Regions from separate parts of the Gracilibacillus sp. HCP3S3_G5_2 genome, predicted to be linked through region 1. Evidence: predicted binding sites of a transcription regulator. Region 1 holds the regulator's gene; each other region holds the start of a gene.
The links. Region 1 encodes Rex, which represses fermentation and respiration genes when NADH is low (regulators of the CRP and FNR family bind a similar motif). Its sites were predicted from a motif close to TTGTGAAATATTTCACAA; they were not measured.
Positions count from the first base shown of each region.

Region 2: a site for Rex is predicted at 9,007-9,024, ahead of ACTNEP_RS00510 (nitrate reductase subunit alpha). Genes of this name have one in related genera too.
Region 3: a site for Rex is predicted at 3,073-3,090, ahead of pflB (formate C-acetyltransferase). Genes of this name have one in related genera too.

Region 1 covers NZ_JBQHXU010000015.1:5,128-15,744, reverse strand. The annotation lists gene ACTNEP_RS18125 (N-acetylneuraminate lyase) at 1-183, opposite strand, end outside; gene ACTNEP_RS18120 (FadR/GntR family transcriptional regulator) at 334-1,038, shown strand; gene ACTNEP_RS18115 (FadR/GntR family transcriptional regulator) at 1,025-1,696, shown strand; gene groL (chaperonin GroEL) at 2,082-3,713, opposite strand; gene groES (co-chaperone GroES) at 3,781-4,065, opposite strand; gene ACTNEP_RS18100 (lysostaphin resistance A-like protein) at 4,321-5,031, shown strand; gene ACTNEP_RS18095 (YdiK family protein) at 5,036-5,245, shown strand; gene ACTNEP_RS18090 (hypothetical protein) at 5,257-5,574, opposite strand; gene ACTNEP_RS18085 (redox-sensing transcriptional repressor Rex) at 5,635-6,282, opposite strand; gene ACTNEP_RS18080 (ABC-F family ATP-binding cassette domain-containing protein) at 6,452-8,377, shown strand; gene ACTNEP_RS18075 (DUF3021 family protein) at 8,415-8,774, shown strand; gene ACTNEP_RS18070 (anthrone oxygenase family protein) at 8,903-9,391, opposite strand; gene ACTNEP_RS18065 (NAD(P)H-binding protein) at 9,391-10,236, opposite strand; gene ACTNEP_RS18060 (MarR family winged helix-turn-helix transcriptional regulator) at 10,377-10,617, opposite strand, start outside.
Region 2 covers NZ_JBQHXU010000001.1:97,659-108,275, forward strand. The annotation lists gene ric (iron-sulfur cluster repair di-iron protein) at 1-120, shown strand, start outside; gene ACTNEP_RS00480 (response regulator transcription factor) at 299-946, opposite strand; gene ACTNEP_RS00485 (sensor histidine kinase) at 951-2,015, opposite strand; gene ACTNEP_RS00490 (GAF domain-containing protein) at 2,021-2,476, opposite strand; gene narI (respiratory nitrate reductase subunit gamma) at 2,515-3,195, opposite strand; gene narJ (nitrate reductase molybdenum cofactor assembly chaperone) at 3,192-3,749, opposite strand; gene narH (nitrate reductase subunit beta) at 3,742-5,277, opposite strand; gene ACTNEP_RS00510 (nitrate reductase subunit alpha) at 5,267-8,935, opposite strand; gene ACTNEP_RS00515 (Crp/Fnr family transcriptional regulator) at 9,279-9,968, shown strand; gene ACTNEP_RS00520 (hypothetical protein) at 10,156-10,617, opposite strand, start outside.
Region 3 covers NZ_JBQHXU010000012.1:18,191-28,807, reverse strand. The annotation lists gene pflA (pyruvate formate-lyase-activating protein) at 1-706, opposite strand, end outside; gene pflB (formate C-acetyltransferase) at 735-2,978, opposite strand; gene ACTNEP_RS16555 (iron-containing alcohol dehydrogenase) at 3,227-4,393, shown strand; gene ytzI (YtzI protein) at 4,452-4,628, opposite strand; gene ACTNEP_RS16545 (hypothetical protein) at 4,769-4,999, shown strand; gene adhE (bifunctional acetaldehyde-CoA/alcohol dehydrogenase) at 5,062-7,659, shown strand; gene ACTNEP_RS16535 (DUF1360 domain-containing protein) at 8,070-8,417, opposite strand; gene ACTNEP_RS16530 (DUF4870 domain-containing protein) at 8,676-9,056, opposite strand; gene ACTNEP_RS16525 (bile acid:sodium symporter family protein) at 9,120-10,058, opposite strand; gene ACTNEP_RS16520 (ABC transporter ATP-binding protein) at 10,079-10,617, opposite strand, start outside.

The DNA.
Region 1 (10,617 bases):
TTTGAAAACAGCTTTCTTCTGTTCTGTAGAAAGTATAAAATTCTCACCAGAACTACCATTTACATACAAACCATCTACTTGTTGGTTATCTATATTTTGTCTAACTACTTGACGTAACCCCTCTTCCTTTATGTTTCCGTTTTCATCAAATGGTACAAGTAATGCTGAAAATAAACCTTTCATTTCATTTCCTCCTAAACAACAACCTGTATGATTGTCAGACCAATTTTTTTACAGTTTTATCTTACATGCTATAATTATCATTGTCAATCGTTTTTATGATAGTTTTAAGAATAAATAATATGGTATTATATGTTTATTAGAGGTGATAAGATGGTGATCCAGAAACCTTCCTTAGTGGATGTTGTAATAGAAAGAATAAAAGGCTATATTATAGAACATGACTTGAAACCCAATGATAGATTCCTATCTGAGAAGGAATTGATGGACAAACTGCAAGTAAGCCGTACCGTTGTCCGAGAGGCATTAAAGTCCCTGCAAGCAGTTGGACTATTGTATGTGAAATCAGGTGGAGGCATATATATCACGGACAACCAATTGGACTCTATCAATATCATATTAAAACACCACTATGAAACCTATGGTGTGAAAATTAAGGAATTAATAGAAATTCGTGAAATCCTAGAATTAGGTGCCTTACGATTAATTATTGAAAAGAATATTGACTTAGATTTCGATGAGCTTCGTAACATTAATCATCGTTATTTGGAAACAATGAATAAACGAGAAAACAAAAAATATGATCAATTATTTCATGAAAATCTAATAAAAGGGACAGCCAATAAAACCTATCTTAATTTCAGCAAAATTATCAACGAGTATTTTTCACACACAAAGATTGAACTAATAGAGAATGAAGAATCCCATGTAAGATCTTTTAAACAACATGAAGCAATAATTACAGCCTTAGAAAGCAAAGAATTATATACTGCTCAGCATGTAATGAAAGAACACTTTAAACCAATTTTCAACTATATTAATCAAATGGAGGAAGATTCCTCAAATGAAACCAATTGATGTAACAGAAAGAAAGTCTCTAAAAATAAGTGTGATTCATGAGATAAAGAAATATATCACCGATAATCAATTAAAAGCAGGTGACCAGCTGCCTACAGAAAGGAATTTCATGGAAATGTTTGGCGTGAGCCGCTCTGTCATCAGAGAAGCACTCAGTTACCTAGAAAACACAGAAGTTATACGTGTCAAACAAGGACAAGGAGCCTTTTTGAACGAGTCTAACATAACTAGTCTTTTAGACAATTATTTTTTCTTATGGCAAATTAATGGGGGAAAATTAGAGGACATATTAAGCCTACGAGCCATATTTGAGACTAGCGCCATTGACGAGATTCTTAAAGAAAATGACAAACAATCATTAGAAGGACTAATGAGAACAGTAGAAGATAGTAGAAAGGCTACGAATCAAGAAGAATACAGAGAAGCAGATGTTCAATTTCATAAGCAATTACTTACATTAACCAATAACCATTTATTTATACAACTAACAAATATGATTACCAGTTATTTCTTCCAAGTACAACATTTACAAATAACAGCAGAGAAATATGCTGAGATTATTAAAGAACATACAGAAATCGTCCAAGCCCTCATGGAGGAGAACTCAGATAAAGCAAAATCCCTGATTACTCATCATATCAAAAAAACAGATGTGTAGCAAAGAGGGGATAGATTTTGTTCCAGTTTTGCACGCCTTAGTGCCCTCAAAGAAAGAAACTTGTCATATCTTCAGGAGTAAAAATATTTTGTATAAACGGGAATTGCACTCAACTAACAGCTAAAGACTTTACGTGAAGATAACTAATGTAAGAAAACCAGATCTCATTTGAACTTTTCTAGTGATATAAATAAATACCTAGTAATGACATGACGCCAATTGTATAACTGCAGTAAGTATCGATTATATGATTTCTCGAGCTGTTCCCCCCGTTTCCAATAATAAAGAAAGAGGCTTTTCAAAAGTTTGGTTAACTAATGAAAAGCCTCTTTAAATATTATATGATGTTGTTATTTTGCTTGTAAATCAAGGGTTTGAGCAGCTATTACATCATGCCGCCCATTCCGCCCATGCCACCCATGTCAGGTGCTGCGCCGCCAGCATTTTCTTCTGGAATCTCTGCTACTACTGCTTCAGTAGTTAAGAACATCGCAGATACAGATGCAGCGTTTTGCAGTGCAGAACGAGTAACTTTTGTAGGATCAACAATACCTGCGTCGATCATATTTACCCATTCACCAGTTGCAGCGTTGAATCCTACACCAACCTCTTCACCTTTTAGACGTTCTACAATAATAGAACCTTCAAGTCCTGCATTCTCTGCAATTTGACGAACTGGTGCTTCTAATGCGCGAAGAACGATATTAACACCAGTTGCTTCGTCTCCTTCAAGTCCTAGCTCTGCAACTTGGTTGTATACGTTAAGTAATGCAGTACCACCACCAGAAACGATACCTTCTTGAACTGCTGCACGAGTTGAGTTCAATGCGTCCTCAATACGTAGCTTACGTTCTTTAAGCTCCGTTTCAGTTGCCGCACCAACTTTAACTACTGCTACACCACCAGCAAGTTTAGCTAGGCGTTCTTGTAGTTTTTCTTTATCAAACTCTGAAGTAGTTTCTTCTACTTGTGCACGGATTTGAGCTACGCGAGAAGCGATTTGTTCTGAGTCACCAGATCCTTCTACGATAGTTGTATTTTCTTTTGTTACAACTACTTTAGAAGCGCGACCTAATTGCTCAATAGTAGTGTTTTTAAGGTCTAATCCAAGATCTTCTGTAATAACTTCAGCACCAGTTAATACAGCGATATCTTCTAGCATTGCTTTACGACGGTCACCGAATCCAGGAGCTTTTACAGCTACTGCATTAAATGTACCACGAAGTTTGTTCACTACTAATGTAGCAAGTGCTTCACCTTCAACGTCTTCCGCAATTAATAGAAGTGGTTTACCTTGTTGTACAACTTGCTCTAGTACTGGTAATACTTCTTGGATATTATTGATTTTCTTATCTGTAATTAAGATGTATGGATCTTCAAGTTCTGCTTCCATTTTATCTTGGTCTGTAACCATGTATGGAGAAGCATAACCACGATCAAATTGCATACCTTCTACCACTTCTAGTTCTGTTGAGAAGCCTTTAGATTCTTCAATAGTGATAACACCGTCGTTACCAACGCGTTCCATTGCTTCAGCAATAAGCTTACCTACTTCTTCATCAGCAGCAGAGATAGCTGCAACTTGTGCAATGGAATCCTTGCTTTCAATTGGGTTAGAGATTTTACGTAGTTCTTCTGTAGCTACTTCTACCGCTTTTTCGATACCGCGGCGTACACCTACTGGATTTGCACCAGATGCAACGTTTTTCAATCCTTCTTGGATCATTGCCTGTGCAAGAACAGTTGCAGTAGTAGTACCGTCGCCAGCTACATCATTTGTTTGAGATGCCACTTCAGATACTAATTGTGCACCCATGTTTTCGAATTTATCTTCTAATTCGATTTCTTTCGCGATTGTTACACCATCATTTGTAATAAGTGGTGAACCGAATTTTTTATCTAAAACAACGTTACGACCTTTTGGTCCTAATGTTACTTTTACTGCATTTGCAAGTGTATCAACCCCACGTAACATTGCGCGACGTGCATCTTCACTAAATTTTAATTCTTTAGCCATTGTAAAAAAACCTCCTTAGAATTTGGAAAATGTTATGTTTATTTATCGTTCATACTCTTCGTTCAACTTAGCCTACAACTGCTAGAATGTCACTTTCACGAAGAATTAAGTATTCTTTGCCTTCATATTTTACTTCTGTACCTGCAAACTTAGAGAAAATAATGGTGCTACCTTCTTCAACTTCAAGTGCAACTTTTTCTCCATTATCTGTTACACGACCAGAGCCAACAGCTACAACCTTACCTTCCTGTGGTTTTTCTTTCGCAGAATCTGGAAGAACAATTCCACTCGCTGTTTTTTCTTCTTGTTCTACAAGCTCAATAATGACACGATCACCTAATGGTTTAAGCATCTTTGTTACCTCCTTGGATTTCTCATTCATTATTTTGTTGATTATTAGCACTCGTTCAAGAGGAGTGCTAACACAATTATTATAATAATGAAATCTATATTTTTTTGCAAGTATTTTAATAACGTTTTTTTAAAATTTTTTATGCAAAATAAGCACATACTTTTTAGATGTAGACGAAGTATTTCAATTTCATTCTAAATTTATGTTAAAATACGTATCATGACAGTAAAAAGAATTTAAGGGAGTCGTTCTACTTTGCCGAGAAAATACATTTATTTGATCATAACGTATGTTGTCATGCAGTTTTCCAGTTTATTAGCCCTACCGTTTCTACCTTTCATTGAAAACCGGGAAGCATTTTCTGTAGCATGGTCAGTGATGAGTTTCACAGTGGCACTCATTATTTCAATGATATTATTACGCGATGAAATGAAGGATTTCTTTCAGTCAAGGGATAAAAAAATAGGTGCGATCATATTGTGGTCATTCCTTGGTTTTATTTTAGTTTTAATTACACAATATGTTTCGATTATTATTGAAACATTTGTGCTTGGCATACCGCCAGGATCAGAAAATACGATGGATTTAATGAATATTGCTAGGCAAGCACCTATTTTTATAGTCATTATTTCTGTATTAGGTCCCATTTTGGAGGAACTGGTATTTCGAAAAGCTATTTTCGGATCACTGTATAAAAGAATGAACTTCTTTTTTGCTGCGTTACTATCAGGAGTGATCTTTGCTGCAGTCCATATGGATTTCGAGCATCTGTTAACATATACTGCAATAGGAATGGTATTTGCCTTCCTATATGTAGAGACAAAACGAATCATCGTCCCTATAATTGCACATATGTCGATTAATACTTTCGCTGTGATTGGTCAATTATCCGTCGATCCAGAAGAAATAGAACAACAAATGGAACAACTGGAGCAATTAATGATGATTCTCATTGGAGGACAATAGTATTATGCGTATTTCACCGTTACGTTCTGCCTTTTTTTACATTGCATTAGGAGCGTTATTCACCTATATCGCAATCCAATCGGCAGAAGAAACTGTTTTTAATTTTTTCACCATTTTATTAGCTACATTTGCTACGATTGACTTTGTCGTTGCTGTAAGACTGATAAATTTACATTTTCGCATTAAAAAAGCAAATGAAGACAAGAAAAAATAGACTCAGCTTTGTTAGCTGAGTCTATTTTTATGAAAGACTCTTTCCTTGAGTTTTCTTCTTTTTTGTCCTTCATCGCTCTTTTGAAAGACTCTTTCCTTGAGTTTTCTTCTTTTTTGTCCCTCATCACTCTTATGAAAGACTCTTTCCTTGGGTTTTCTTCTTTTTTGTCCTTCATCACTCTTATGAAAGACTCTTTCCTTGGGTTTTCTTCTTTTTTGTCCTTCATCACTCTTATGAAAGACTCTTTCCTTGGGTTTTTCTTCTTTTTTGTCCTTCATCACTCTTATGAAAGACTCTTTCCTTGGGTTTTCTTCTTTTTTGTCCTTCATTGACCTTTATAAATCAACTATAACTCAGAAGATAAGATCGAACTACCTTGAGGTTGTCTTTCATTCTTCTCCATTCTCTAACGGATAATGCTTCATAAAATAAGCGAGTGATTGTAATTCTACTGCTAAGTCAATATGATGTACACGTACATTTTCTGGTACAGTAATTCTTGCTGGAGTAAAATTTAATATCCCGCTTATCCCTGCTTTCACCAGACGGTCGGTAATACTCTGTGCTTCTGAGACAGGTACTGTTAAAATAGCTACCGTTATATTTTCTAGATTATCCTCTAGATCGTCAATGTGATGTACCTGAATATTTCCAATCGTTTTACCGACCTTACGTTTATCTGCATCAAAAGCGACTTCAATTTTTGTATTATTGTTTTTAGTAAAATTATAATTTAAAAAAGCGGTTCCCAAATTACCAACACCAATTAGAGCTACAGGCGTATTTTCATCCTGATCTAATGTTTTTCGGAAAAAGCCAAGCAAATATTCGACATTGTAACCATATCCTTTTTTTCCTAAGGCGCCAAAATAAGAGAAATCTCGTCTGATCGTAGCAGAATCCACTTTAATCGCATCACTTAATTCTTTCGACGATACTCGTGATTTTCCTTGGATATGAAGATTATTTAAAAAACGGTAATATAATGGTAAGCGTTTTGCCGTAGCTTGTGGTATCTTATTCTGATTCATTATCATTCATTCCCCTTACTATTGTTCGGTTTGGATTTGTGAATGTTTATACTTATTTTTTATTCTATCAGAAAAACGGATAAATGTCGTGAAATAATTCACTTAAGCCTAATCAACCGTGCTTGCAGTGGTATCTGCTTTCCGATACACTAAACATATTAGAGGTGAAAAGCAGATGATTTATTTACAAGTAAACAATTTAACAAAAAGATTTGGTGCAGAACTGATCTTGTCTAATATAAAACTAGAGATAAAAAGTAACGACCGTATTGCCATTGTAGGACGTAACGGTGCTGGTAAATCGACACTTTTAAATATTATTTCCAATCAACTTAGTTATGATGAAGGGGAAATTCATAAACCAAAAGAGGTATCATTGGGGTACCTTGCCCAACATTCCGGCCTAGACTCCAATGAAACAATTTGGGAAGAGATGCTCAAAATATTTGCGCATTTTCAAAAGGAAGAAAGCACATTGCGCCAGATGGAGCAACAAATGGGTGATCCTGATTTGATTGCTGATAGTGAACGCTATGAGCAGCTACTTACTAGCTATGATCAAAAACAGGAAAATTTTAAGCTTGCCGGCGGATATCAGTATGAAGCGGACATCAAAGCAGTGTTAAATGGTCTTGATTTTCCTGAAACCATGTGGACAACCTCCATCGCTACACTAAGTGGCGGGCAGAAAACAAGGCTGGCATTAGGGAAACTGTTATTAACGAAGCCTGATATTCTCATTCTAGATGAGCCTACCAACCATTTGGATATTCAAACCTTGACCTGGTTAGAAGGTTATTTAAACAATTATCAGGGTGCTGTCGTCATCGTATCCCACGACCGTTACTTCCTTGATAAAACCGTGAATATTGTCTATGAAATCTCTCGGCATCATTCTACTAAGTATCACGGAAATTATAGTGACTATTTACAACAAAAAGCGGCAAACTATGAGCGCGACCTTAAGCTGTATGAAAAACAACAAAATGAAATGAAAAGAATGGAAGAGTTTATTCAGAAAAATATTGTACGTGCTTCCACTACTAAACGTGCCCAAAGCAGACGAAAGCAATTAGAAAAAATGGAAGTCATGGACAAACCTGCAGGAGATGAAAACTCGGCAAAGTTCTCTTTTACGATTGATCGTAGAAGTGGCAATGACGTATTAAAAATGAATGATCTATCCTTTCGCTATCGTGAAACAGATCCTTTCATTTTTTCCAACCTTAACTTGCACATGGAACGTGGAGATAGTATTGCATTGGTCGGACCAAATGGTGTTGGAAAATCAACCTTATTAAAAACGATTATCGGACAGCTAGATCCTGCTTCAGGTGAGATTCAACTTGGCACAAATGTACAAATTGGCTATTATGATCAAGAACAAACACAATTACATCCAAAGAAAACGGTATTGAATGAATTATGGGATGAATATCCGATGATGAATGAAAGGGACATTCGTACGATTCTAGGTAACTTCCTTTTCACCGGAGATGATGTCTTACGGACCGTTTCTGCTTTAAGTGGTGGTGAGAAAGCACGACTCGCTTTGGCAAAATTAATGATGGAGAAAGCTAACTTCCTGTTACTAGACGAGCCAACCAACCATTTAGATCTGGATAGTAAAGAAGTGTTAGAAGCTGCCTTGATCGACTATCCTGGCTCGATATTATTTGTTTCCCACGATCGTTACTTTATTAATAGAATAGCTACTCATGTACTAGAGATGCAAGCAGACAAAACAACGCTCTATTTAGGTGACTATGATTATTATGTAGAGAAAAAACAAGAAGAGCGAGAGCTTGCTGAACTTAAAATGGTAGAAACGAAAACAGTAGAGAAATCCGATCATACCAAATCTAATTATGAAAAAGAAAAGCAATTAAAGAAAGAACAACGAAAAAAAGAACGTAGAATTAAGGAAATTGAAGATGAAATTGACCAACTCGAGTTAGAAATGGAAGAAATTGACCAAATGTTATGTGATCCTGATGTTTTTCAAGATCATGAAAAAGCATTGGAACTAACTAATCAAAATGATTCCTTAAAGGCAAGATTAGAATCATTAATGGAAGAATGGGAAACATTACACGAATAACCTATAACAGTAAAAGAGAAAGAGGTGAAAAAAAGTCTTGGTTATCAATGCTCTTTTAAGAGGTGGGATACCCTTTATTATTATGAGTGGAATCGCTTTACTACTTAATTATCAAGAAAAATATTCAGATGCTAAAAGCACATTTTTTGCAAGTTTAATCGCTTTTTTTGTTGGTGCAACAACCGTAATTTATAATATAGACCATTGGAGTTTAACTAAGCAAAGTGTTGTTCATTTTTTAATCATGCTAATAACTGTTTATCCTATATTGCTATTAAGTGGATGGTTTACAATAGTTTCTGTATTTGATGCGTTAAAAGTATTTCTTGTTTTTATTTTGGTTGGTGTGATTTTATGGCTGGTTATGTTTATATTAGCAATAGTTTTTTCATGGTGATAAATAGGTGCTCCATTAACGGGCGCGATTGTTGAATAAAAGATACGAGAGATCTCTCTTGTATCTTTTTTTATTTTTAGTGGTCAAGAGCATTCTCCATGTCAAGAATGCTCTTTGTTAACACGCCACTATATCAAAACCAAAAGAAAACATACCATGGAGCATATGGAACTCACTGTCCGAACATGATTCCATTTTGTCCAGTGTTGTAGATAGTAATCCCATATTTTGTTCGCATCACTCGCACTTGCTTCGGATTTATCCAATTTTTCGTTTAATGGTACATTATAAAACATTGTTACTGCAATAGTTCCTATCAGGAAGAGAAAGCTTCCTATCAATATAATGATCGAAACTGATCCATTCCATGTAAAAATTGTAATGATCCCTAGTAGAATACATAGAAAACTCGATCCCCCAAAAACTATTCCGAACCAGACATTAAGAATATGAATGTTTATCAACTTCATAGTAGTAATCGCTTTTTCAGGGGATGTTTGTGACAAAGCGTTCATAATGAATGTAGAAAAGGCAAAATATATCCCTGCATTTATCCCAATTCCGATAATCGTAACCACAATCAGAAGAACATGGATATGGTCCAATATATTGATCATTATTCACCCCATACTCCCGTTTTGACTGTTTTTTGAACATACTCTGTAAAATCTATTGGCTCACGTCCTAGCACCTGTTGTACTCCATCTCCTAAAAAAGAATTTCTTCCATCAAGCACAGATGTAAATAATTCCATCAGCAGTTCTATTGTAGGTGCAGGTGTCTCAGCTTCATATAATCCTTCTTTAAATTGCTGATTAGTTAACTTCATATAACTGATATTGCTTTGTATAACAGCAGATATCTCATTTGTTGCTTCTTGGAATGTCATTAATCTTGGCCCTGTTAATTCATATAGTTTTCCTATGTGTCCATCTTCTGTTAGCACCTTTACAGCAACTTCCGCAAGATCATCTATATCTATGAATGGTTCCGTAACCTTACCCACAGGTAATGCAATAATACCTTCTCTGATTTGGTCAAGCAAAAAAGCTTCACTAAAGTTTTGATTGAACCAGCCTGATCTCAATATTGTCCAATCAGCATCTGAATTTTTTAGTTCATTTTCACTTTTTACCGCTCCTTCTTCACCACGGCCAGATAGTAATACAAGGCGTTTTACATTATTTTGTAAAGCTATCTTTGTAAACTTCTTAATATCCTCGGCAGCACATGGTACAGCAAGATCAGGACTATACACAATGTACACAGCAGCTACATCTTCTAATACTTTTTGCCATGTTGATTTATCTTCCCAGTAAAAAGGTTGTTCACTATGCCTTGATCCGATTCTTACAGGAAGGCCCATCGATAATAAACGTTCCGCAACACGCTTTCCGGTTTTTCCGTTACCACCTAAAACTAAAATTGGCTTTTGCTTTTCATTCATTTGTCTTTGTAACATCATTTCTCCTCCTTCTATTCTTTTCCTCAGATTTATGTGTTTTCTAATTTTCTCTTTTACTCATCAATCACCCCCACAAAATACTTGTTTGCACAAGCAACTATTTTTCTATAAGAAAATGGTTGAAGAAAATTCAACCACTATAATTTTTCTAACTCATCGCTCATACGTTCTAGCTGAACTGAGAGTTCATCCGCTGTTTCTCGTCCTAGTATTTCGGCATAGCGGTCACGTAATCTCATCCAACAATCATAGATCGTTGCCTCCAGTTCTTTTCCTTCCTCCGTGGTATAAATATAGGATGTGCGTCCCTCAACTTTATTGTAAACCAATCCTTTCATCTTCAGTTTTTCACAAATACGTGTAACAGTTGAGGGTCGT
Region 2 (10,617 bases), on a different contig from region 1:
GTTTGTAATACTTTTAGACTAACTTATTTAAAATTGGAGGAATTGGAAGCTGATTTATGCCAGCATATTCACTTAGAAAACAATATACTTTTCCCTCGGTATTCAATCAATAACATCTAGTCTCATTGCATGCGCCTACACATTCATTTATCTCTTCATAAAATTCCCTTTATTAGGACCTGCATTTTAATTGGAGATACACAAAAGAGAGTTCCTTAAACATTAGGATCTCTCTACTAAACATTGTAAAAGATGTCTACATTTTCATCACTCTGCCTGTATATAAACACTACCTCATTTAAAAATCTAGCAATTTCTTTTTCAAGGCGTATTCAACAAGCTCCGGTTTGTTGTTCAAGTTTAATTTTTCCATTATTTTGGCTTTATGAGCTTCGACCGTTTTAACAGATACATATAGCATATTGGCTATTTCCTTGTTCCCGTACCCTTTGGCAACAAGAGGAAGTATTTCCAGTTCTCGTTTAGTTAGAATTTGTAACGGATCTGAGCGGTCAACTTCTCCATCTTGCTTTACAAATTCTTTCACCAATGAGTTAGCCATTTTAGGTGAAATATATGTTCCATTTTGATGAACAATACGAATAGCAGAAATTAGTTCCTCATCAGGTGCATTCTTAAGTATATAACCTGCTGCCCCATTCTTTAATACATGAAACAAGTATTCATCATCATCATGCATCGTTAAAATTAAGATTTTTGTTTCGGGAAAATCATCATGAATTTTACCTGTTGCAATTAATCCACTTTCACCAGGTGGCATGCTTAAATCTAGTAAGATAACATCCGGATGGTGTTTGGCTACTTCCTGATAGGCTTCTACACCATCGGCTGCAGTAGAAACCACTTCCATATCATCTTGGTAATTGATAATCATGGAAAAACCACTGCGAACAACTGCATGATCATCTGCAATAACAATTCTCATAGGTTTAATCATTCTCCTCTATAACGTCTTCCTTAACCGGCACAGATAAATAAACCGTGGTCCCTATCCCTTTTTCCGAGTGAATTTTTAAATTACCATTAATTAATTCTGCTCTTTCCTGCATTCCATACAAACCGATTCCCGATCCTTTTATATCTGGATGATTGACATCAAACCCTTCCCCTTCATCTTTAATAAATAATTCTAATCGGCTATTGGTTTCTGTTAACCTAACAAAGATTTCATTGACTTTAGCATATTTTACAGCATTAAAGATCGCTTCCTGTCCCACACGATAAACAGCTGTTTCAATATCGGATGTATAGCGTTTTTGATTAATAGTAGAAATGAAACGAAGCGATACACCATAATGCTGTTCAATCCATTTTATATGTGACCTGAAGGCTGCTTCTAATCCTAAATCGTCTAATGAAGCCGGTCGTAAAAAAACAGAAATATTGCGAATATCATCTATTAAACGATTCAATGACCCTTCCGTTCGTTGAAGCTGTTCTTGAATTTCACGCTCATCTTTCATATATTTTGTTATTCTCATATCTACTAGAGTACTAATTAATTCCTGTAGCACGCTATCATGAAGTTCTCTTGAAATTCTTTTTCGTTCACTTTCCTGGGCCTCAATCACTTTTCTCATCATTTTATTTTGATAATAATTTTCTTGTGTTTTGTATTGTAACGTTAAGTCTCTAAGCATAAATACATATACTCCGTCATCTTCATCAATCGTATGATAGCTTGCTGCATATGGAACAATTCCGTTATCGCGGGTTTCTAAATAAACCTGAAATGAAGTAAAATCGCCTTCTGGATCTTTTAAATAGCAGTTAAAACAAGTCATCAGTTGCTCATCACTTGTATACCCACGGCAAAATGAACAAATAGAATGTACCTCTCGATTTTTGATAGCTTCTAATACTCGTGGATCAATAATTTGTTCAGCAGCAGGGTTTAACGCTAATACACTGCCCGTACTATCTAAAAAGAAAATGGCTTCCGAACTGTTTTCATACATCTTTATTAAAAAATCTACCATTTGTGATCTCGTCATTGAAATCAATTCACCTTCATCTCCTTAGTATAAAACGGGCCAAAACGATCACCAATATCTTCCATTAATTTTTCGTATGTTTCTTCTGTCACTTTACCTGTTGTTCTTGAAGCAATTAATAGTACAGCTGCAACCCGGTAGCGATCAAATAAAGGAATAGCTATCAAGCTTTTTAATCCTTCAAACTGAATAATCGGATATTCAAAGATAGAATTAGGTGATATAGATTTACCTACATCAGGCATTTTTATATCCTTACCCGTTTTAAAAACTGTTCCAGCAATTCCTTTCTCAGCCTTTAAAGTAATTCGATTTAAACGGTTATTTCGATTACCATCTATGTATTCCCACTTTAACATATAATTACTTTCGGGTTTAACGAGTGCCAAGGCTGTAAGGTCAAGTGAATACTTCTCCCTCATCGTTACAATAGCTTGTTGAAAATCAAAACTTTCTCCCATGAACACTCTTCCTTCCTTTTATTTTAGCATATCCAACGTTATTTATGTCTGTGTTTTCGGTATAAAATATAGCTTCTTCCTATATAATTTAAGGGTACACTCCATACATGTACTAACCGTGTATATGGCCACAATCCGAATATTAAAAATCCGAAGAAAATATGCAATTTAAATGTTAACGGTACATCTGTCATAAAAGATATATCTGGTCTGAAAATCAGTAGCTCTCTAAACCATATGGAAATGGTGTCACGGTAATCAAAATCATGTTGTACGTTATTGGTTACAAGTGTAGCGTAAACTCCCAAAAAGACAATAAGAAGTAGCAAGAAATTAACAGCGATATCTGAAGTAGAACTTAACTTACGAACAGAACGCTTTGTAATTCTTCTAGTTGTTAGAATAAGCATACCTGCTAATGTTACTATTCCAAAAAAACCTCCTACATAAATGGCACCGAGATGATATAAATGATCATTTACCCCTATCGACCTCATCCATTCTTTCGGAATACCTAAACCAGCTACATGGCCAAATATAACTGGAATAATTCCAATATGAAATAGGAAACTACCAATCATTAATTGTTTTTTTTCAATAAATTCACTAGATTTAGCGGTCCACGTAAATTGATCATGTCTATAACGGTATATGTGTCCAATAATAAAAGACGTTATACATAAATAAGGGAATATTACCCAAAGGAATTGATTGATCATGTTGCCTGCACCTCCTGTTCTATCAGGCAAAATTTCATTGTTTCACGTAAACTTTTAATAAGATAATAATAAGGCGATTCCTGTTGTTTCAGATCATGTAATACATGATAGGTTCCATCCTCTATTACCGCAAAAAGCATGGCAAAACTTTCTGGTGCACGATCATCATTTACCCATTCCGCTGCATAAATAAATTCACACATTAAAGGCAAGTAATCAGACAATTCTCCTTTAGGCATATTTAAACCGAACATTTCATATAAAACTTTTAATCTCGCTAACATTTGTCCGCGTCCTTTACTATCCTCGAATTTAGCATAAGTCATATATAAAGAAGATTCTTTCTTAAAATCAAAAGTTTCTATATAAAGCTCTTGTAACTTATCTACACGCATACTCTTAATCAATTCCCAATATTGAAAAGCATCCACTGCACCTGGATCCGTCTTATCAAAGAACAACAAAGGACTTTGAAGCTGATCAGGATAGGAGAAGTGTTGACTATAAAAAGCAAAAACATTTTTACATTGATCAAGCTTTTTAAGATTAATCACGCCAGATCCCTCCATAGAAATTTTCTTCATATATCTCCTTACCTGACTTTCCTGTTTGCATTGCTGGCCCGCATTCATCACAATCCATACCATACCCTTCAGAACCTTGAGCTCGATAAGGATCCATATACTCTTCTTTATGGCTTGTTGGAATTACAAAGCGATCTTCATACTTCGCGATGGATAATAAACGATACATTTGTTGTGTTTGATGTGCTGTTAATCCTACACGTTCTAATCGAGCTTCATCAAACTCTTTACCACTAGATAGTGCACGCATATAGGAGCGCATGATCGCCATTCTCTGCAACGAAAATTTAACAGATTTCGTATCACCGGCTGTTAGCATATTAGCAAGATATTGAATCGGTGTACGCATTTCCTCTATTGCAGGGAAGATCATCTCCGGATTTTGGATCGAGTCCTTTCCTTCAAAATAACTCATAATCGGACTCAAGGGAGGTACATACCACACCATTGGTAAAGTTCGATATTCAGGATGGAGCGGGAATGCTAGTTTATATTCTATCGCCAGCTTGTACACTGGTGAGTTTTGAGCTGCTTCCAACCAATCTTCGGCAATTCCATCTTGCCTAGCTTGTTCGATCACTTCAGGATCATTTGGATCTAAGAATAAATCACACTGTGCCTCATACAAATCTTTTTCATTTTCTGTTGATGCTGCTTCTAATACACGGTCTGCATCATATAAAAGTACACCAAGATAACGAATTCTGCCTGTACAAGTTTCGGAACAAACTGTTGGTAAACCTGACTCAATTCGCGGGAAACAGAATGTACATTTTTCTGCTTTATTCGTTTGCCAATTGAAATAAACTTTTTTATATGGACAGCCCGTCATACAATAACGCCAGCCACGGCATGCTTCTTGATCGACTAATACAATTCCGTCTTCATCACGTTTATACATTGCTCCTGATGGACAAGATGCTACACAGCTTGGATTTAAACAGTGTTCACAAAGACGCGGTAAATACATCATAAATGCTTTATCAAAATTAAATTTAATTTCTTCCTCGATTTTTTCAATATTAGGGTCCTGTGGGCCAGTTATATGACCACCGGCTAAGTCATCTTCCCAGTTAGGTCCCCAATCAAGGTCCATTTTCTCACCAGTCACAGCAGACTTTGGTTTAGCAACGGGCTGGTGATTTTTTTCACTTGCATTAGTTAAGTGTTCGTAATTGTATGTCCAAGGTTCATAATAATCTTTCATCTCAGGCATATCAGGATTATTAAAAATTTTCCCTAAAGCAATTTTGGAAAGCTTTGTGCCGGATTTCAATTCTAGTTTGCCTTTATGCAGTTTCCATCCCCCTTTGTATGTTTCTTGGTCTTCCCAGCGCTTTGGATAGCCAATACCTGGTTTTGTTTCCACATTGTTAAACCACATGTATTCTGCACCTGGACGATTAGTCCAAGTACTCTTACATGTAACACTACATGTGTGACAGCCTATACATTTATCCAAGTTCATGACCATTGCTACCTGTGCTTTAATCTTCAAGCCAATCAACCTCCTTCATTTTTCTAACAGCCACATAGACATCACGTTGATTCCCGATCGGACCATAATAATTAAATCCATAGCTTAATTGTGCATAACCTCCTACCATTTGTGTTGGCTTGACATGTATACGAGTAGGTGCATTATGACTTCCACCACGTTCACCAGTAATTTCTGAGCCAGGAACATTAATATGCTTATCCTGTGCATGATACATAAACATCGTCCCTTGTGGCATTCGATGACTTACTACTGCCCTTGCGGTCACAACACCATTACGGTTATATACTTCTAACCAATCATTGTCCTGAATATTCTGTACTTTTGCGTCCACATCACTAATCCACACAGTTGGTCCGCCTCTGAATAATGTCAGCATGTGGAGATTATCCTGATAAGTACTATGAATATTCCATTTACCATGTGGTGTTAGATAACGTAAAACCAATGTATCTTTTCCACCAATAACTTTCTTATCTTTTGATCCAAAAACCATCGGTGGCAGTGTCGGCTTATATACCGGTAATGCTTCACCAAATTGCAAGAAAATTTCATGATCAATATAGAAATGCTGTCTACCTGTTAAAGTTCTAAACGGTACCAATCGTTCAATATTTGTGGTAAAAGGTGCGTAACGTTTATTTCCTTTATTAGAACCAGTAAATACAGGTGTCGGAATCACTTCACGTGGTTGTGCTGTCATTTGCTCAAAGGTAATCTTTTCAGCTGCACGATCTGCTGAAATATCTTTTAACTTCACACCTGTATCTTTCTCAAGTGATTCATATGCATTTTGGGATACCTCCCCGTTTGTAGCTGACGAGAGGTGCAGCATGACATTTGCTACTTGTCGAGCAGTTTTCAACTTTGGCCTCCCATTTTTAATAGATTCATCTAAATAGGTGCCATTAATAGATTTAAGTTCCTCGTATTGTTTTTGGACAGAAAAAGTAACACCATGGGCACCGAGCTTTCCTTTCTCGACATTCGGTCCTAAAGCGATGTATTTATCGTAAATTTGAGTATAATCTCGTTCAATAATCGAAATATTCGGCATCGTTTTTCCAGGTATCGCATCAATTTCACCTTTTTTCCAATCCTTAATAATTCCATTAGGCTGCGCAATTTCATTGGGAGAATCATGACCTAGTGGTGCCGTTACAACATCTTTGTAGGTACCTGGAAGATGGGTTTTGGCCATTTCTGAAAATGTTTCGGCTAACGAACGATAAATGTCCCAATCTGAGCGAGATTCCCATAATGGATCAATCGCTGGATTAAAAGGATGGACAAATGGATGCATATCTGTAGATGATAAATCTGTTTTTTCATACCATGTGGCTGCTGGCAAAACAACATCCGCATACATCGGTGTTGCTGTCATCCGAAAGTCTAAAGCAACTAATAAGTCAAGCTTGCCTTCTACATCTTCACGCCACTTTATTTCTTCTGGCTTCTCCTCTTCATTCGGTGTCGATAGTAACCCATCATGTGTACCGAGTAAGTGCTTCATGAAATATTCTTGTCCCTTTGCAGAACTAGACACAAGGTTAGATCGCCAGACAAACATCGTTCTAGGGAAATTTTCCTCTGCATCAGGATCTTCAATGGCAAATTGCATTTTCCCTTTTTTTAATTTATCTACGGTGTATTTTACGATTTCTTCGTTTGATTTTTTTCCTTGCTTCTCCGCTTCCTTGGCTAAATTTAAACTGTTTTGATTAAACTGTGGATATGATGGTAACCAGCCTAGTCGTGCTGCTAGAACGTTATAATCGGCTGGGTGTTTATAGCGAAGTTCGCCACCAGTTGGAGATTTCAAAGTCTCCGTCCCCATCTCTTCGTATTTCCATTGATCTGTTGCAAAATAGAAAAACGATGTAGCGTTCTGTAAACGCGGAGTACCTTGCCAGTCTTTGACAAATGCAACAGTAGACCAACCTTCAATCGGACGACATTTCTCTTGCCCTACATAATGTGCCCAGCCACCTCCATTTTTACCTTGACACGCTGTCAAAATCACCAAGTTTAAGATCGAACGATAAATAGTGTCACTGTTAAACCAGTGGTTAATTCCCGCTCCCATAATAATCATCGAACGGCCACCTGTATCAATAGCATTCTGAGCAAATTCACGTGCTATCTGCGTCACCACAGAAGCTTTTACACCAGTAATTTTCTCTTGCCATGCAGGTGTATAATGAGACTTCTCATCATCATAGCCTTTTGCCTCGTATTTACTTCCGATTTTTTTAATTCCGTATTGACTTATCATTAAATCATAAACTGTTGTAATATAATGACTTTTACCATCTGCAAAAGTCACTTTTCTCACAGGTATAGGTCGTTTAAAAGTTCCTTTTCCACTATTTTCGAAATATGGGAAAACTATTTCCTTCCATTCCGAATCTTTAGATACCATAGATAATGCTGGCCTTATATATGTTCCATCTTCTTTTTCCAAAGAAAGATTCCATTGCTCTCCTTCTTCCCACCGTTGACCCATTGTTCCATTGGGGACTACTATTTCTCCAGCTGCTTCATCGTAAATAACAGGTTTCCACTCGGAATGTTCTGTTCCCTGGCCTATATCACTAGCTCGTAAGAAACGACCTGCTTTTAATTGCTCACCTTCTTTATCTAGCATGATTAAAAAAGGCAAATCAGTATATTGTTTAGCGTAGTCGATAAACAATGGTTCTTTCCGTTTTTCATAGAATTCATCTAAGATAACGTGCGTCATTGCTTGTGCAACTGCTGCATCCGTTCCTGGGTTTGGTGCTAACCAGTTATCAGCAAATTTAACATTCTCTGCGTAATCAGGTGCGATGGAAACCACTTTGGCCCCCTTGTATCGGACCTCTGTCATAAAGTGAGCATCTGGTGTCCGAGTAAGTGGTACATTCGAACCCCACATAATGAGGTACTGAGCGTTATACCAATCAGACGATTCTGGTACATCCGTTTGTTCACCCCAAATTTGCGGTGAAGATGGGGGCAAATCAGCATACCAATCATAAAAACTTAGCATTTCTCCACCTAACAAATTAATAAATCGAGCACCGGAAGCATAACTTATCATCGACATTGCCGGAATTGGCGTAAAACCAGCAATACGGTCCGGTCCATACTTTTTAATGGTATAAATGAGTTGAGCTGAAATGATCTGTAGTACATCTTTCCAATTAGCCCGAATATGGCCACCTTTACCACGAGCAGATTTATAGATTTTAGCTTTCTCATTATCCTCCACAATACTTGCCCAAGCCTCTACAGGATCTTTATGATCAGCCAAAGCTTCACGCCATAAACGCCATAATGTACCTCTAACATACGGATATTTCACTCGTAACGGACTATATTCATACCAAGAAAATGAAGCACCTCTCGGACATCCTCGTGGTTCAAATTCTGGCATATCCGGGCCACATGACGGATAATCAATCTGTTGATTTTCCCAAGTAATAATGCCGTTCTTGACAAAAACCTTCCAACTACATGAACCTGTACAGTTAACACCATGAGTCGTCCTCACGACCTTGTCATGTGACCAGCGATTACGATACATATTTTCCCATTCTCGATTTTTTTCCTCTAATAATGACCAATTACCAGAATAACGTTCGATTGGCTTCAAATATTTCAATCTATGTTTCATAATGGTATTCACTCCTTTTACTCGAGATCTCTACAGTAGTTTGATCAATCGTTATTTTTATTATGAATCAAATGTGAAGAAATGAACATTAGGGAAAAACCTATAAACTTGTGGAATTACCCTGTGTTGAGTAATAAAGAAAAGAAGCAGGTAAGTGTAAGATTGCGGAAGATAGATGTATGTTGTGGATAGCACTTTAACGATGGTCTCTCATGTATTCATGAAACTCCTTAGATAAATTTAGGGTATTCCCTCATTATCATTTGAAACGACTTTTGGTAGGCTAAAAGTAACTAACTGTTCAGATTACAACGAAACTAAAGCGACGAAGGTGGGAGTATGGATGTTACAAGTAAAAGCAAACTTTAAGCAATTTCCATTATTTCAACAATTGACCGAAGATGAACTAGATCGTTTACGAGAAATATCGATCGAACGAACATATAATCAAGGTAAAATCTTGTTCCACCAGGGGGAACCTAGACATACCGTTTATTTCATTCTGTCCGGTTTTATTAAGGTGTATAAAGTTAATTCTACAGGTCAGGAACTGATCACGAATATACTACACACACATGACATGTTCCCTCATTCCGGCTTTTTTGAGAAAACACCCTACCCTACATCAGCTCTGACACTAACAGATGTTCGTCTTCTATCGGTACCACTTAGAGAGTTTAAACTGTTGTTATTAGAAAAACCAGGTATCGCTATACAAACGATGCAAGTATTGGAGGAGAAGTTGTGGAAAGTACAAGAACAGCTACAGTTTATGCAGACTCAGGATGTGTTTCACCGAGTAGTATTAATACTTGTACGTTTTGCTAATGAACTAGGGGTTAAGAGAAGAGATAACATCATTTCCCTAACATTACCAATTACGAACGCAGAATTTGCAAATATGATCGGTGTATCTCGGGAAACAGTAAACAGGGTATTTAACTATTTGAAGAAAATAGGAGTAATGTCTTATAATCGAAAACACATTCTCATTCAAGATATGCAAAAATTGAAAAGCTATTTAATAGATTAAAATTGACAATAGAGGAATAATCAAATAGCTATTATAGAAGGCATGATAAATGAGGGTGTGGCAAAAGAGTTGTCCAGAAGGAAAAATCCGAACACTAATATCTGAAAGCTCTCAGCGCTTCGGCTTGTTCGGATCCTCCTTCCCCTATTTCGTTCTATCCCTGCTTCTTTAATTATGTAGTATTAGCTTACCTACTATTACGTGTCGAAAACATATACCCAATCATCGCTAGTAGTAAGATCTTTTTTTCGCGATCAATATCACTTGAAACTTGCACAATATCGTTATCGATATCTTTAAAAATCGTTGTGTACTCGAACGGAAATCTTCCATTGTAAAAGTATGCCCAACGATGACCCTGTTCATCACGGATATCAAAATCGCCATATGCTCCATTCGTTTTGACAGATAATATTGGTAGACCATGACGATCCAATAGTTTACCTTTTATCTTAACCAAACTCTTAAAGTCTTCCTGTTCGTATTGCCCAATATAATTATCATCAGAATCATAGACATCTAGGACTGTTTTCGCTATTCCTCTTTTCTTAAACGAAAATATTTTATCACCTTGATTAGAAAAATAATGAACTTGGATTGGTAAAAACGAGATAACGTTAAAAAAAACGAATGGATACTGCCACCAAGT
Region 3 (10,617 bases), on a different contig from region 1:
CTGCCTTGAGCACAAGCTCCTGTGATGGTGGCTCTATTCCTTCAAGTGGATAATCTAATCCAAGTTCTTCCCATTTATATATGCCGAGTTTATGGTAAGGTAAGACTTCGATTTTTTCGACATTAGACAATGTCTGGATAAATGCTGATAATCTTTTAAGTGATTCAACATCCTCATTAATCGTTGGCACTAATACATGTCTGATCCATACTGGCACACCTCTTTGATCAAGGTATTGTGCGAATCGTAGAATATGCTGATTGGACATACCTGTTAAGGCTAGATGTTTCGCTAGATCAATATGTTTTAAATCTAATAAAACCAAATCCGTTACTTGTATTAATCTATCGAGCTTTTCCATGTAATATGGTGAGGTGGAAAAGCATGCTCCACAACTATCAATGGTTGTATGAACTCCCAGCTTCTTTAATTCTGTAAAAAGCTCCGTCAAAAAATCGACTTGCAACAAAGGTTCACCACCACTAACCGTTACTCCTCCCCCTGAAGCTTGAAAAAAAGGCAAGTATGATTGAATGTCTGTAACTAATTCTTCTACGCTTATGTTCTTTCCATCGCCTCTCGCCCAAGTATCAGGATTGTGGCAATACTGGCATCTTAATAAGCAGCCTTGCATAAATATGACATACCGTAAACCTGGTCCATCAACCGTACCACAAGTTTCAATAGAATGAATTCTTCCAATCATCATACTCACCTTCTTTGTTTATTTAATCTTACATAGTTTCGTGAAACGTGCGATTAATCACATCAATTTGTTGCTCACGTGTTAGTTTATTAAAATTAACTGCATACCCTGAGACACGAATGGTTAGTTGTGGGTATTTCTCTGGATGCTCCATTGCATCCAATAATGTTTCTCTCTCAAAAACATTGACATTTAGGTGGTGACCTTGTTTCATTGCATAGCCGTCTAACATTCCTGCTAAATTACTGATTCTAGTCTGTTCTTCTTTGCCAAGTGCTTTTGGCACAATGGAGAAAGTATTGGATATACCATCTAATGCAAATTCATATGGTAATTTTGCTACAGAGCTGAGAGATGCCAATGATCCTCTTGTATCCCTTCCATGCAATGGATTTGCTCCAGGTGCGAACGGTTCTCCTGCTTTTCTGCCGTCTGGAGTATTTCCGGTTTTCTTACCATATACAACATTAGAGGTAATCGTAAGAATCGACTGCGTTGGTGTTGCTCCACGATAGGTTTTGTGCTTCTCTATTTTTTTCATAAATCTCTTCACAAGATCTTTAGCAATCTCGTCTACTCGATCATCATTATTTCCGTACTTCGGAAAATCACCTTTGATTTCATAGTCAACTACTAAGCCACTCTCATCTCGGAGCGTTCTTACTTTGGCATACTTAATTGCACTCAATGAATCGGCTACTACCGATAACCCTGCAATTCCACAAGCCATGGTTCGGAATACTTCTCTGTCATGAAGTGCCATTTCTATTCGTTCATAGCTATATTTATCATGCATATAGTGAATGATATTTAACGCATTAACATAAAGACCTGCAAGCCATTCTAGCATTTGATCATATTTCTCCACCACCTCATCATAATCTAAATATTCTGAAGTAATCGGAGCATACACCGGCCCTACTTGGATTTTTAATTTTTCATCTATCCCGCCATTAATCGCATATAACAGCGCCTTAGCTAGATTAGCTCTTGCACCAAAGAATTGCATTTGTTTACCGATACGCATCGCTGAAACGCAACATGCAATGCCATAATCATCCCCATATTGTTCGCGCATGAGGTCATCATTCTCATATTGAATAGCGCTTGTCACAATGGACATTTTTGCACAATATTTTTTGAATGCTTCAGGCAAGCGAGTTGACCATAGAACGGTTAAGTTTGGTTCAGGTGCAGGTCCCAAATTTGTTAATGTGTGTAAAAAGCGAAATGAGCTTTTTGTCACTAATGGTCGGCCATCTAATGCTATACCGCCAATTGATTCTGTTACCCAAGTTGGGTCACCACTAAATAATTCATTGTACTCTGGTGTCCTTGCAAATTTTACAAGACGAAGCTTCATGACAAATTGATCAATCAATTCTTGTGCTTCTTGCTCTGTTAAATAACCTTCCGCTAAATCCCTTTCAATGAACACATCCAAAAAAGTAGATACTCTACCGAGACTCATCGCAGCACCATTCTGTTCCTTGATAGCTGCTAAATAGGCTAAATACAGCCATTGCACTGCTTCTTGTGCATCATTCGCTGGACGAGATAAATCGAAACCATAAATTTCTCCTAATTGCTTCAACTCCTGTAACGCTCTTATTTGTTCTGTGATTTCCTCTCGGTCCCTAATCACTTCTTCTGTCATTTGTCCGTTTCCACCAATAATGTCTAATTGCTCTTGTTTATCTGTTATTAATCGATCCACCCCGTATAAGGCAACTCGTCGATAATCACCGATAATTCTTCCACGTCCATACGCATCAGGAAGTCCAGTTATAATCCCTGCTTTTCGGGCTAACAGCATTTCTTTCGTATATGCATCAAATACTCCCTGGTTATGTGTTTTGCGATATTCTGTGAATGTTTTCACAATGTTGCCGTCAATTTGATACCCATAGGATTGTGCGGCCGCCACTGCCATACGGATTCCACCAAATGGTTGTAAGGAACGCTTAAAGGGCTGATCTGTCTGTACACCTACTATCTTCTCTTTCGTTTTATCTAAATACCCTGCTCCATGTGAAGTAATAGTGGATATAACCTCTGTATCTAAGTCGTACACACCTCCATTCTCCTGTTCTTTTTTCGTCAATTCCATCACTTGTTCCCACAATTTCTTCGTATCTTCAGTTGCTTCTGCTAAAAATAATTCATCGCCATCATACAATGTGAAGTTCTTCATAATAAAGTCTCGTACATCAATCTCTTCCTGCCAACGACCTGGTGTAAAGCCTTGCCAAGCTACCTTGTTTTGGTCCATTCTTTCTTCTGTTTTCATTTTATTCCTCCTCTTCATATTGTTCAATGGTGAGCATGTTTCTATTATTAGTATATTATGTGAATCGACTTTTGTCATGTGAATTAATGAACAAAATTACTCTATTTTTATGAACTTTCAGAATTTGTTCACAAATTGCCTCTGATAAACATAAAGCATAATTCTTTACACATACTGAAATTATTGCCATATTAAAAGTGGATGTTCTACCAATCGAAGGAGGTAAAAATATGCAAAATTTCATTTTTCACAACCCAACGAAACTATATTTCGGTCAAGGACAATTAGAGAATTTACAAACAGAATTACAACATTACGGTGATAACATTCTGCTTGTCTACGGAGGCGGAAGCATTAAACGTAATGGATTATATGATCAGGTAATCGATATATTGAAGAAAAATAATAAAAATATATTTGAATTAAGTGGCGTTGAACCGAACCCTCGTGTAACTACTGCACGTAAAGGTATTACAATTTGCAAAGAAAAAGAAATAGATTTCATCCTTGCTGTGGGTGGTGGCAGTACGATTGACTGTACAAAAGCGATTGCTGCAGGCGCTAAAACAGAGGAAGATATTTGGGATATTGTAACAAAGAAAGCAAATGCTACTGGTGCACTTCCATTTGGAACAGTTCTGACACTTGCAGCAACAGGTTCAGAAATGAACGCTGGCTCTGTTATCACTAATTGGGAGACTAACGAAAAACATGGCTGGGGAAGCCCATATACCTACCCTGTTTTCTCAATTTTAGATCCTGTTTTTACTAAAACAGTACCGAAAGATCAAACAATTTATGGTATGGTGGATATAATGTCGCATGCACTAGAACACTATTTCCATCATGAAGAGAATACATTGTTACAAGATCGTATGGTAGAAGGCATTCTGCAAACGATGGTAGAAACAGCGCCAAAATTACTAGAAGATCTTGAAAATGAAGAACTTCGTGCTACAGTCTTATATAATGGTACGATGGCATTAAACGGTATGGTAAACATGGGTTATCATGGTGACTGGGCTACACACAACTTGGAACATGCTGTTTCAGCAGTACATGACATTCCACATGGCGGTGGCCTTGCAATCCTTTTCCCGAATTGGATGGAATATGCAATCGATGAAAATGTAAGTCGTTTTAAACAATTGGCTGTACGCGTATTTAATGTCGATCCAAGTGGTAAATCAGATAAAGAAGTTGGTTTGGAAGGAATTGCTAAACTTCGTGCATTCTGGAATAGTATCGATGCACCTTCTCGCCTATCTGATTATAACATTGGGGCAGACAGTATCGAGGAAATGGCAGACAAAACAGTGATCGCAAGGCCAGAATTCGGTAATTTCAAGAAGCTAAACCGTGAGGATGCAATTGCCATCTATCAAGCTTCTTTATAATAAAAGCTTAGTGCGTTCACTCAATATCCTATAGAATAAAACAGTGACCGATGGCTTGTTATCGGTCACTGTTCATATTGCTCGACGTTTCATTAAGTCCTTCTTCACTTTTCTCCTGCTCACCTGGTAATGGATCAACAGTATGTTTATATCCATACCCTTTATTTAACGTCATAATCGACAACCATAAGACAGCGATCACTACAATAATACACACAATAATGACAACCCACATATCCCGTATCCTTCCCTTTCTATTGAAATAAGCCCATTATAACACAAAATAAATTTGTGAAATATTTCACATAATAGTCAAAAACATTTTCATTTTCTTATGCTATAATCTAATCAGAACAAATAAAGGAGGTTACCATAATGATTTATTACGAATGGATTGATTTTAAAACAGACACCGATTACTACAGTCAAGAAACATTTGAAGAAAAAGTTGATGATCCGTTCGAGGCTCTTCTCTTAGAGGATAACAAAATATATCCTACTATGATTTGGACAAAACACTACGCTATTTTATTAAAAAACACAACACGAATGTATCAAGACCTAACCTTTATGAAAATTCCACGTAATCCCAGCAAGAATTATTAGAAGTTTTTTTTTAATCACTCATGCTCAATACTTCACAAACTTTTTTTTAAGGAGGAATCATGATGAGTACATCTGCTCCAAAGCTACAACCTACTATTAAACAAACCATTGATCAAAAAGTGAAGCTAGGTAAAGTAGCTTTATCAGCGTTAAAACAATTAAACCAAGCGGAAATTAACGATATCGTCAAGGCGATGGCCCTTGCAGGTTTGGATGCACATATGAAGCTTGCAAAAATGGCAGTAGATGAAACAAAAAGAGGTTTATACGAAGATAAAATTATTAAAAATATATTTGCCACTGAATATATCTATCATAACCTTAAATATGATAAAACGGTTGGAATCATTAATGAAAATCACCATGATGGTGTTATCGAAATAGCCGAACCTATTGGTGTTATTGCAGGAGTTACACCTGTTACTAATCCAACATCTACTACCATGTTCAAAACGTTGATAGCAATAAAAACTGGTAATCCTATTATTTTTGCTTTTCATCCTTCAGCCCAGAAAAGCAGTACAGAAGCAGCAAACATATTATATCAGGCTGCCGTTCAAGCGGGTGCACCAAAACATTGCATCCAATGGATAGAGAAACCTAGTATTGAAGCCACACAAGAATTAATGACACACGATGATATCGCACTTATCCTCGCAACAGGTGGAGCTGGAATGGTTAAAGCAGCATATAGCTCTGGAAAGCCGGCACTTGGTGTAGGACCAGGTAATGTGCCTTGCTACTTTGAAAAAACAACAGATATAAAACGAGCTGTCAATGACTTAATTCTTTCTAAAACTTTTGATAACGGAATGATTTGTGCTTCTGAACAGGCAGTCATCATCGACCAATCTATCTATCAAAAGGTTCAAAAGGAAATGGTTAACAATTATTGCTATTTCTTAAACAAAGAGGAAAAGAAAAAGCTGGAGAAACTAGCGATTAATGAAAGAACATGTGCCGTCAATGCCGATATCGTTGGAAAAAGCCCTGTAGAAATTGCTAAACAAGCTGGAATAAAGGTCCCTGTCAACACTAAAATTCTTGTTGCCGAATTAGATACAGTTGGACCAGACGAACCACTTTCTCGTGAGAAATTAAGTCCTATTCTGGCATGCTATCAAGTAAAAAACGAGGAAGAAGGTTTCCGACGTTGTGAAGAAATGCTTGAGTTCGGCGGTCTTGGCCACTCCGCTGTCATCCATTCTAATGATCAGGAAATAATTGAAGCATTCGGTAAACGAATGAAAGCAGGTCGAATCATTGTTAATGCTCCTTCTTCTCAAGGAGCGATCGGTGATATTTACAATGCCTACCTACCATCCTTAACTTTGGGATGTGGATCCTATGGCGGTAACTCTGTTTCAACTAACGTTGGGGCAATACACCTTATTAATACCAAAAAAATTGCTAAACGGAACGTCAATATGCAATGGTTTAAACTTCCACCAAAAGTCTATTTTGAAAAAAACGCCGTGCAATATTTAGCGAAAATGCCTAAAATAGCAAAAGCCTTTATCGTCACTGATCCAACCATGAAACAGCTAGGTTATGTAGATAAAATACTCTATTATTTACGTAAACGAGCTGACTATGTGCATTGCGAAATCTTTTCAGAAGTGGAACCCGATCCGTCTATAGAAACCGTCATGCGCGGTGCCGAAGCAATGAAAAAATTCGAACCTGATGTCATTATCGCCTTTGGGGGTGGTTCAGCAATGGACGCTGCTAAAGGTATGTGGTTATTCTATGAACATCCTGACACGGACTTTAACGGTATCAAGCAAAAATTCTTAGACATTCGTAAGCGCGTCTATCAATATCCAGAACTAGGGAAACAAGCAAAATTTGTTGCCATTCCAACGACTTCTGGAACTGGTTCTGAAGTAACACCATTCTCCGTTATTACGGATAAAGAAAACAACATTAAATATCCATTAGCTGATTATACATTAACACCGGACATCGCGATCATTGATCCACAATTTGTTATGACTGTACCTCCTGTAGTTACAGCCGATACAGGGATGGACGTACTGACACATGCGATCGAGGCTTATGTATCCAACATGGCAAATGACTATACAGATGGGCTTGCGATAAAAGCAATACAATTAGTCTTTAAGTATCTACCTGTTGTTTATAAAGATGGAAATAATGAAAAAGCAAGAGAAAAAATGCACAATGCATCTACTATCGCAGGAATGGCTTTTGCTAATGCATTTCTTGGAATTAATCACAGCTTGGCACATAAGCTTGGAGCAGCATTTCAAATTGCACATGGGCGAGCAAATGCGATTCTCATGCCCCATGTCATTCGTTACAATGCTAAAAAGCCAACCAAATTCGTTTCCTTTCCAAAATATGAGCATTTTGTTGCAGATCAGCGATATGCAGAAATAGCAAAGATATTGGGACTACCTGCTCGTACAACCGAAGAAGGGGTGGAAAGTTTAGTAAAAGCAGTGTGTGATCTTGCCAAGCAATTAGATATTCCGATGAGTATAAAAGCAAACGGTGTAGAAGAAAAAGCCTTTATGAAACAAGTCGATTATTTAGCCGACAAGGCTTTCGAAGATCAATGCACTACCGCAAACCCGAAATTACCATTAGTTACTGAATTAAAGCAAATCTATTTAGAAGCGTTTAAGGGTATATAACTTGTTAAAAACGGAGTGCTAATATAAAGGCTGGGACAAAATTAAAATAGCCAATGTAAAAATAGAAGCTATTAACGCAAATAGGAAGCGAACTATTTTGACGGAGCGGTGATATATTATATTGAGGATTTTTCTTTACCTTCCACTCTTTTGTCCCAGCTCATCAACTATTTATCGTGTAAGAAAGTTAAGCAAATTTAGACTCCTTCACCGTTTTCATTGTACTCCCGAACGCTTTTACAGCGATCACATAGAATAATGTAGGAATGTATTATAATCTTGAATGATGAAGGAGATTGATTATGTCGAACATTGCGCAAAAATCTGTCAGCAAGCGGAAAAAAAGTCGAAAAAGAAAATCATGTAGCTGTAGTGGCTACAGGAAAAATAAGCAATAATTAGCTATCGATTTATATAAAGTAAGAAATGATCACTTCGATAATCGACGCTACACCAGCTACCGCTAGAACAATAATAATTGGAATAAATATTGTAGAGTAAAAATGAAAGCCTAAAAATAAAAACAAGGAAGACCAAATGCCCGTACACCAGTGACATCGTAATAATTCACCAATCCACCTTTTAAAGCCATTCCCCTTAAACGTCACTGTTTCTTCTACAGTACCATCGGGTAGCCATTTTTCATCAACCTCAAAAAAAGGTGCTCGGAGAAAACCTGTGATCTTATCATAGACAATCAATCTTGTTAAGCGAAAAGTCGCTAAAGATAATAAAACAAAAGATAACCATGTAATCAAATGGGCACCTTCTCTCTTTTCTTCTTTACTTTCATATTATTAAGAAGACCCACAATTAATGATAAGAAAAGCCACTAAAAACTATTTGACTTATTCGCCCTGTTTGATTAAATGTACGGAGAAAAAATTGTTTTCAATGCTACCGGCATTTTTTATACTTTTCAAATGTGCAAAAAAAAGATCTGATAAGTGTGGCTTCCCTTAGTAAGGTTCTTGTCCCTACTAAGAATGAGCGAAATTTATCAGATCAGGAGTGCATTATTTATTTAATTGTTGTTCTACCATATCACCAATCCATGGTAACTTGAAATACTGACCTTGGTAAGCTTTAACCATTAAGACAATCCATAAAGCAAGTTCTAATGGATATAGCAATAGTCCCAATAACCACCCTATAAAAGGAATCCAACCTACCACTGTGTTTAATACGATCGCTACAATAGTAATAAAAATCGATTGTAATGCATGAAAACGAACAAAGCGATTTTCTTTTTCTAATAATAAAAAGACTACTCCGGTAATAATACCTGCAACATATGATAATAATCCTGCAACATTCTGATCTAATCCTGTTGATGTCTTGGTCTGTTGATCAGACTTTTGTTCTTCTGTCTCATTTGGTAATTGCTCCTCCGACATTTTCCTCCTCCTCTCCTTTTATATACTTCAATAATTAATTGTAGCATTTTCCAATTGTTCTTCCTATCGATATTTACTTTTTTGGAGAAATTTACTGTATAAAGAAGCTAAAACTTGCTGGAATAGCATACCAATTACAACAGGTACTGCTACAGGTCCGGGAAAATACTGAACAGCTATCACTGCCCCGGCACTAATATTTCTCATCCCACTGCTAAATGTCAAGGAAATGATATCTTGGCTTTCTCTTTTTAACCACTTAGCTAGCATCCATGCCATATAGTACCCGCTGGCAGCAACAATAAACATGGTAACGGCTACTTTAATAAGGTGAGAATCGATATTGATTAAATAATCTGCTACTTCAGAGCTATTGATCATAATCACTAATGCTAACGCTATCTTTGAAAAAGGGGCTAAACGTGGACTCCACTTCTCATGGATCTGTCCATGACTGATTTCATGCAACACCATGCCTAATATAGACGGAAGCACAATCATAATAAATAATCCTTTCATCATCGCCCATACTTCTAAATCAACAGATGCGCCAACAAATAATGATAAAGACAATGGTACAATAAAAGGTGATAAAATCGTATCAATCAAAATGACAGACAATGTTAGCGCAACATTCCCTTTATTCATAGATACCCAAATAAAGCTGGTAATCCCTGTAGGAATAATCATCGCTAATACAAAGCCAATGACAGTTAAATGATCATCACTAAAGGTGATACTCCCTATTAGAAAAGCCCATAATGGCATTAAAATATGTAAGATGACAAGTGCTATCAATATCGATAAAGGATGAGCGACAACTCGATATAACGCAACAAAATTTAAGCTAAGGCTACCTGCAAAGGTCATAAATGCAAAAATCCAGATCACCCAATTATCAAATTGAATAAAAAAGTCTGCAAATAACACACCAATGATGACACTTGATGGTGCAATAAAGGGCATAATTCTTTGAAGTAGTTGATTTAAACGATTTAACATTTCTGTTTACTCCTATGGTGTTATTTCTTCTTTAACCTCGGACGTCTTTCTGTCCAATCTACTTCGACTGGCACTCCAAAAAATTGTGTTAAATTTTCTGATTGGATCATTGCTTTTGTCGAACCTTGATTAAAGACACGGCCATTTTTTAACAACAATGTTTTAGTAAAGGTTGGTAAAATTTCCTCCACATGATGTGTGACATATATAATCGAGGGAGCTTCTTCCCCTCTACTTATATTCTCAATGGATTCTAATAGCTGCTCTCTTGCAATGAAATCTAATCCATTGGTCGGTTCGTCTAATATTAATAATTTGGGATTATTCATCAGAGCTCGTCCAATTAATACACGTTGCTGTTCCCCTTGTGATAAAGTTCGATATGCTCGATTAGCATAAGAAAAACAATCAAGGTCCTTCAATATTTGCTGTGCTTTGGCACGCATCTCATCTGTTGGTGATTCATATAAACCGATCGAAGCAAATGCACCACTTAATACGACTTGATACGCACTATCTGTTCCATATATTCGTTGCTTTAAAGTTGATGATACAATGC